One region of the Priestia sp. FSL H7-0729 genome, then DNA from elsewhere that is predicted to be linked to it. Evidence: riboswitches for the same ligand, from Rfam matches in the RefSeq annotation. Region 1 holds a riboswitch; the other holds the start of a gene.
The links. A riboswitch is a leader RNA that binds a small molecule or an ion and turns the genes downstream of it on or off. The one in region 1 is predicted to bind cyclic di-AMP.

Region 1 (4,207 bases):
GCCGTTGTACTTCAATCGTTGGCTGGAAAACTCGGCATCGTCACTGGACGGGATCTGGCTCAAGCCTGTCGTGAACGCTTCAGCATGCCTGTTGTCATGATGTTATGGATCCTGTGCGAACTTGCCATTGCAGCTACCGATCTGGCTGAGGTCATCGGTTCTGCCATCGCGTTAAAGCTGTTATTCAACATCCCCATGTTGTACGGTGTTATCATCACCGCAGTTGATGTACTTCTGATTCTGGTGCTGCAAAATAAAGGCTTCCGCGCCCTGGAAACTCTCGTTATTGTGCTGATGGCGACCATTGCCCTCTGCTTCGGGATTGACCTGTTCCTGGCAAAACCGGATATGGGCGGTGTTCTCCATGGTTTTGTCCCAAATGTGGAGATCCTGCAGAACCCTGCCATGCTCTATATTGCCATTGGTATTATAGGAGCAACCGTGATGCCGCATAATCTGTATCTGCATTCTTCCATTGTGCAGACGCGTCAGATCGAACAGACACCACAGGGCAAAAAAGAAGCGATTCGTTATTCGACCATGGACTCTACAATCGCGCTGACACTCGCCTTGTTCATCAATGCGGCCATCCTGATTGTATCCGCTGCTGTATTCCATAGTGCCGGCATGACACAGGTTGCCGAGATCGCAGATGCCTACCATCTGCTGACACCTCTATTGGGTACAACGGTTGCAAGTATCCTGTTCGGTGTGGCGTTGTTAGCATCAGGTCAGAATTCTACCCTTACAGGGACACTCGCTGGACAGATTGTGATGGAAGGCTTCCTGAACATTCGAATTCCAGCTTGGCTGCGCCGACTGGTCACACGTCTGATCGCCATCATCCCGGCGGTAATTGTCACAGCGATTGCAGGAGAACACGGCACAGAAGAACTGCTCATTTTGAGCCAGGTTGTGCTGTCGCTTCAATTGCCTTTTGCGGTAATTCCCCTGGTGATGTTCACGAGTGACAAAAAAAGCATGGGGGCATTCGCCAACAAATTGTGGCTCAACATCATTTCATGGGTCATTGCCTCGATTATCGTGGTGCTGAATATCTATCTGATCATTCAAACGATCCGGTTATTCTAATCACGTTCTTATTGATAAAATACTAAAAAGGCTGATCAACTCCGGTATTCGATACCAGATTGATCAGCCTTCTTTTATTAATAATCACCTAATCCTGATTCGGCACCAGTAACGGCAGGAGTTGATCCAATGAATCAACAGTCCAATCCGCACGTTCGTCCTCCGATCGGTCTGGCTGGAATCTTCCGTAACCTTGCATAATTCGAATCGTACGCATGCCCAGCTTCCGAGCAGGTATAATATCGTTATCGATCCGATCCCCGACCATGACGGCTTCCTCTGGCGTACATCCTGCCTGTTTCAGGGCCACCGCGTATAACTCCGGATCTGGCTTGGACACCCCTTCTTCAGCCGAGCAGGCCAGAACATCAACATACTTCCGCAGTCCGTAACTCTCCAGTCTCTCTTCCGTTCCGGGACTCTGATTGGCAATAATGCCAATGCGATAATACCGTGACAACTGCTGGAGAACGGAATCCGCTGAAGGAAAAGGACGTTCAAGATCTTTTTGAAACTTCAGCTTGTCCTGAATCTGTTTCTGGTGTCCCTCGTCGTCAACGAATGTGCTAATCGCCACTCTCATAGGCCATTGCTCATAACTTTGGTAACAGTTCGCGAACAGTTCGCGTACCGCCTCAATCTTTACCGGATACCCCAAAGCACAGGCTTCGCGGACGAACTGTCCGATAATATCATCAACCGGCTCCCATTCATCCACCAGCGTATCTCCAACATCAAAAAACAACCACTTTAATCCACCTACATCCGGCACGCCAATTCCTCCTTGTAAGCATAAAAAAGAAGACTCACCATCTTGCATGAGTCTCCTCAAATTTCCGTTTATCGATACATTCAATTATAACAGGCACCTTACACCTGAGCAATCACAAGCTATGGCATTAACCATTGAGGAGAAAGCCGACTTCCCCATTGAGTGAATATACAATCCGGTCTGCGCCCATGCCCCGATAGATGCCCTTTGGATGACTCTGTTCCGTAATGACGCACAGGGATTTCGATGTCCATGAACGGCAGATCTGTAAATAACGGCAAGTCAGGTTCAGGCTGTTCTCAAAAATAAACACGTTGCCCACGCTGCCCTGCGGCAAAAACCATTTTTGAGCTGCAGCCGTATTCATGCGAATGACATGCTCTACCCCGATTCTACGGAGTCTGCGCTCTTCCCCTGCACTGTTGGTTAGAACGGCAAACGGCATTTTTTTGTACATCAGCAATTTGATAAATTTGCGTCCTGCTTCATTTGGAGCAGTCACTAAGATCATCTCAGTATCCATCATTCGTTCCTCCCTTGGCGTGAAAAGACAACAAAAAAGAAGCGTGGGGGACCAAGGCCTCCCGAACGCTTCTTAAAGAATCCATGGCGAAAACACCATGAACCAGCGTACGGCTTGTTGCCTCTCCCTTTAACGCTTACGAGGTTAGCTGACGGATTCGGGCGCGAGAGTCGCCCTATTTCCGGCTGTCACCGGAAAATTCACCCCATGAATGCCTACTGTCCTGGACAGCGCATTCTGTTGGTTCCCCCGTTTCCCACTCATGACTGAATGGAAACTCAGCGATTAAAACATCGTTCGTATATCTTAAGATCAGATCGAGCGATATTATCGTTTGTTTCGTTTTTCAGGTACAATTTAGTTTAAATTGAAATTACGTTATGAATCATACACCCGTACCATGACGGTGTAAAGTCCGTACAGATCACCGAATCGACAGATTTTCGCCAATACCGATCCATAATAACGCTTACAACATGGTTATACTCTATCCATCTCTTCAAGGCTATCTAATTCTCACTCTGACGAAAGTCACTTCGCATTTCATTCACGTATTCTGCACAACTTGCCCGTTTTGGTTCTTTTAACACCATATTAATTTTGCATTATTTAATTGCATCCAATATAATAAGAGATATCAGATGATATCATGGAGGCGATTAGATGACAGTTTACGATTACAAAGTCAATACCCTTCGGGGCCAAGAAGTTGAAATGTCCGACTACCGTGATAAAGTGTTACTGATTGTAAATACCGCAAGCTCATGCGGACTTACCCCTCAGTTCAAAGGTCTGCAAGAACTGCAAGACAAGTTCCAAGATGCCCCGTTTGAAGTCCTTGGTTTTCCAAGCAACCAATTTGCACAGGAAAAAGGTTCTTCCGACGATATCGCCGAGTTCTGTCAGATGAATTATGGCGTAAGCTTCCCGATGTTTGAGAAAATTGATGTGAATGGCTCAAGCGCTCACCCTCTCTTCCAGCACCTTAGCAAAGAAGCACCAGGCCTGCTTGGCTCCAAAGCAATCAAATGGAATTTCACCAAATTCCTTGTGGATCAGAACGGACAGGTAATTAAGCGTTATGCTCCGAAAACAACACCTGACAAGATTGAAGAAGATATCAAGAATTTGCTGCAAAAATAGTACATTGGCCACCCGTGCCGGAAGGTAGAGCACCATTACCCCCGGGAATGGATGGCCTTTTTTCTCACCCCTGGATACCCGACTGTTCGAAAAGACACAAAAAAAGAAGCTCTCCATTAAAGGAAAGCTTCTTCTTCATCGTTCATATGATGCGGTCGAGAGGACTCGAACCTCCACGGGCATACGCCCACTACCCCCTCAAGATAGCGTGTCTGCCATTCCACCACGACCGCATGTCGTAAATAATCGGCAACAGAATTGATTATACCGGGTTCAGAAATAAAAGTAAAGTATTTTTTAAACCTTCTTTTTCAGCCAGGCATTTTCCTCAAAAAACGCATATTCTCGTCATGTTTATCCATGAACTGCATATCCTTAGATTTGATCCCCTCTTTTCCGGCTAGAGCCGATCTTGTTGATTCATTAATATGTAGTCCTTCCTTATATATAGTCCTCCCTGCACTTCGCCACACAAATAACACAATAGGTTATATAAAATAACACAAATATTAAATATCAGAATCTATTCATTAAATTCAACAGATACTATTGACAAAAAGCGGACATTTATGGGATGATAACTATCATATAATTCGGATTTCCAAACATAAAGTTAACAAAAAGGAATATAAATGTCATTTAACATGACATTTAACGAACACAGGAGGCGAATGATT
Region 2 (4,207 bases), on a different contig from region 1:
AGGATATGGGCTTCGACGGTCTTCTGCCTGCATTGCAGAGCGGGCGTGTTGATCTGGTAATTTCAGGTATGACTCCGACGGATGAGCGGAAGAAAAGTATCGATTTTTCCGACACCTATTATAAATCAAAACAAGTGATTATGGTTCGCAATGTGGATAAAGACAAATATCCAACCATGGCAGAACTTGAAAATGCGAAGATTGGCGTTCAGAAAGGCTCGATTCAGGAAACGATCGGACAGAGTATTCCAGGAGCGAAACTTACTGCGCTGGATAAAATCTCGGATATTGTGCTTCAACTGCAAACAAAACGCATTGACGCGGCAATCGTTGAAGATACCGTTGCTGCAGGTTATCTAGACGATATCATTGGACTTGCTGCTGCTGTTCCGGACGAAGAGCAAGCAGAAGCAGCAATCGGGATTCGTAAAGGTAATACCGAGCTGCTAGCTGCAGTAAATGGAACACTAGAGCGACTGAAAAGTGAAGATAAAATCAATCAGATGGTGACGGACGCCAGCCTCTTGATGGCGGATAAAGCGAACAAATCACAAAATATTTTCCAAGTATTCTGGGAATATAAAAGTTTCTATGCTACAGGTGTAGGATACACACTTCTGTTGTCTGCACTTGGGGTTATCTTCGGGGTAATTATTGGATTGATCATCTGTTTGTTCCGTTTGCATGACGCTGCAATCTTGCGCTGGATCGGTACGGCTTATGTTGAAGTGATCCGTGGTACACCGATGCTGGTACAGCTGATGATTATTTACTACGGTTTTTCCCTGAGCTTTGGCATTAACTTCACTGCACTTCAGGCAGGTATCATTACACTTTCAATCAATAGTGGTGCTTATCTGGCAGAGATTTTCCGTGCAGGTATTCAAGGTGTGGATCGTGGTCAGCTGGAAGCAGCCCGTTCCTTGGGGATGGGCAGAGGAGCAGCAATGCGTTATATTATTTTACCGCAAGCCTTCAAAGCTGTATTGCCGGCAATTGGTAATGAATTCATAACCATCATCAAAGAATCCTCCATTATCTCCGTTATCGGTATGGTGGACATTATGTATCAGGCAAGTGTAGTCAAAAACATTACGTACCAAGGCTTGAGTCCATTTTTGATTGCAGCAGCCATCTACTTTGTAATGACGTTCATTTTGTCCAAGCTGCTGGGACGACTGGAAAGGAAGTTGAGTGCAAGTGATAGACGTTAGACAATTACACAAATCTTATGGAAATAACGATGTGCTTAAGGGCATTAACGTGACGATTGGCAAAGGTGAGGTTGTCGTGGTCATTGGCCCTTCCGGTTCAGGAAAAAGTACATTCTTGCGTTGTCTGAATCTGCTGGAACAGCCTACCTCGGGTGAGATTGATTTTGAAGGCGTGTCAATCACCGATCCGAAGCACAACATCAACGCAACTCGTGAGAAAATGGGCATGGTGTTTCAGCATTTCAACCTGTTCCCACACAAAACGGTAGAGCAAAACATTACAATTGCTCCAATTAAAGTGAAGAAACAATCCACTCAGGAAGCGGAGAAAATTGCTGCTGATCTGCTTAAAACTGTGGGCTTGTACGATAAAAAAGATACATTCCCGAATCAGCTGTCCGGTGGACAGAAGCAACGGATCGCCATTGCTAGGGCATTGGCTATGCAACCGCATGTGATGCTGTTTGACGAGCCCACATCGGCACTGGACCCTGAGATGGTCGGTGAGGTACTGGATGTCATGAAACGTCTTGCAGAAGGCGGTATGACCATGGTCATCGTGACACATGAGATGGGTTTTGCACGTGAAGTGGGAGACCGTATCCTGTTCATGGATGGCGGGGTAATTGTGGAAGAGGGAACACCTGATGAGGTGTTTGGAGCACCCAAAAATTCACGTACACGTGATTTTCTTGCGAAAGTACTCTAATTATAATGATTACATAGCGTTACTGACTTCGAGTCGGTGACGCTATTTTATTTGTGTAATAATAACATCCAGGATTCGAAAAAGTAACTATTCTGTTACCAAATATATAGGGGACATCTCGCTCAACAGTTTTAGAGTATTCAGTATTCTTACACCTGTTTGCACATGTTAAAACTATTTGGTAAGAATTACTACAAGTTCAGGTTACAAAATTGTGATATATTGAACTCTGCCGAAACTTCCGGACAGGGAGTGCGGGGGATGTAACGATGCAGATTGTGCAGGGGGAAGATCTACAGCACACTGCTTGGGGTGAATTAGGGGTACATATCGTTTCAAATGTAATGATGAACCTATAGGGTGGGCTCCTCATCCGAATCCGACAACTAACTTCGCAGGCATAATGAGGGAGGAAGACCATGATTAACAAGAAACGTATAGCCAAAACAGCAGTAGCATTAATGACAACAGCAATGCTCATTCAAGCCGTTCCGGCTCACGCCGATTCAGTTCATGTGGCCAAAGAGGGGGATACCTTCTACACCTTATCGAAACAATACGGAGTAGCAATCAACACGTTAGTTAAAGCAAACAACGACATCTCGCCTTACAACATCTATGGTGGTTTGAAAATTACGATCCCTGGTAAGGCAAACAATGTAGCTGCCGCAGCGACGGAGAGCAAGACCCAAGCCAAAACGGTTACCGCTGCAAGCTTGGACGTGAACACAGACAACAAAGTGGTTCAAGCCTGGGGTAAAACATTCGATTACAGCAAAGCTGTGAATGTGAAAGCAACGGCATACTCTGCAGATCCGTCTGAAAATGGAGGATGGGGTGCTGTCGATTATTTCGGGAATGATCTTGAACTGGGCACGATTGCAGTTGATCCAAGTGTGATTCCACTTGGAACTAAAGTACTGGTAACGGGTCACAGCCATCCAGGATTGCCAAAACAGGCTTTTGTAGCCACAGCACGTGATGTGGGCGGTGCAATCAAGGGTCACCGGATTGATATCTTCATCCCGGGTAGCAAGCAGTCTGTAAGCACGTTTGGTTTTCAGGATATCGAGCTGTACATTCTGAAGTAGAGCGTAAATTACATCTAAAATGAATTCAAACAGGGTGTCTGCCAATCGCTAAATTTGCGGTTGAACAGGCACCCTTTAACATTTGTAATCTTGTTCAGTTACGGTTCACGGTATCCTAATCTTTGGCCTTTGGCAATCCCAGCATTTCGTCCAAGGTGACCAGTTCATATCCCCGATTACGCAGTTCCTCAATAATTTCTGGCAAAGCCTCAATCGTTCCGTTTAGATTAGATCCTACACCGCCTCCTGCATGTTGCAGAACGATGGAGCCAGGTTTGACAGCAGACAGGATGTTATCTCTCACCTGCTCCTTAGAAAGGCCTTTCCAGTCCAGTGAGTCTACGTTCCAGTTCACAATGCTATAATGTTGTCTGGCAGCCCATCGCAGCTGCTCCTCATTAATGTCTCCATAAGGCGGGCGAATCATCTTGGGCGTATATCCCGCCAGCCGTCGAATAATATCCCCGGTATGTAAAATCTGTTTGCGAAAGGCATTCATCGACAGCTTACTGAATTCCGGATGATTGTAGCTGTGATTACCAACCATATGCCCTTCCTTAACGATGCGTTTCACCAGATCGGGATGTTTCTCAGCTCGACTACCTACGATGAAGAATGTAGCTCTAACATCGTATTTCTTCAATACATCGAGTACCTGTGGAGTAAAGCGTGGATCAGGCACATCGTCAAAAGTCAGTGCAACCTTCTTCGTTGAAGGACCATTGGTTTTGAACGTATCGGCATATTTTTGACGTAACTGTCCCAATGTCAGTTGTTCTTCTTCCCCAGAACCTGAACCGGATACCGATTCACTTGGCGGGCTTGAAGAATCCCGCGATGAAACCGGAGCATGATATCCTCCGAGAAAAATAACGATAACCATCAGCATGATGAGGCGTATACGCATAATAACAGCCTCCTTTTCCAAAATGACGTTCTTCTTGGTATGCCCGGGCTCTCCATAAAATATGCGTAGTGTGAGAAGTTTCATTGTCTATTTATCCCATGATGGCCATAATTCCTCCATATATAACATATAGAAAAGGATAGGTGGATAGGATATGAGTACATATGATTTGAAATCCATACGTTTACAGGTGATTGAAGCAGGTGAAGATAAGGTTTTTCTCGTTACCGGAGGAAAGGCACATATTGGTGCTGTAGCTACGTTCTATGTAGACCATGAGCGCGTC

Region 2: linked by a shared signal. The riboswitch ahead of MHH93_RS01130 (3D domain-containing protein) and the one ahead of MHH93_RS06705 (HAD family hydrolase) in region 1 are both predicted to bind cyclic di-AMP.

The regions. Positions count from the first base shown of each region.
Region 1 covers NZ_JBBOTQ010000002.1:94,993-99,199, reverse strand. Annotated here, with positions in the region: gene MHH93_RS06715 (Nramp family divalent metal transporter) at 1-1,092, shown strand, start outside; gene MHH93_RS06710 (HAD family hydrolase) at 1,181-1,864, opposite strand; gene MHH93_RS06705 (HAD family hydrolase) at 1,992-2,390, opposite strand; cyclic di-AMP (ydaO/yuaA leader) riboswitch at 2,506-2,681, opposite strand; gene MHH93_RS06700 (glutathione peroxidase) at 3,051-3,530, shown strand; tRNA gene MHH93_RS06695 (tRNA-Leu) at 3,681-3,763, opposite strand.
Region 2 covers NZ_JBBOTQ010000001.1:252,669-256,875, forward strand. Annotated here, with positions in the region: gene MHH93_RS01120 (ABC transporter substrate-binding protein/permease) at 1-1,214, shown strand, start outside; gene MHH93_RS01125 (amino acid ABC transporter ATP-binding protein) at 1,201-1,923, shown strand; cyclic di-AMP (ydaO/yuaA leader) riboswitch at 2,144-2,340, shown strand; gene MHH93_RS01130 (3D domain-containing protein) at 2,343-3,014, shown strand; gene MHH93_RS01135 (polysaccharide deacetylase family protein) at 3,130-3,921, opposite strand; gene lpdD (prenylated flavin chaperone LpdD) at 4,076-4,207, shown strand, end outside.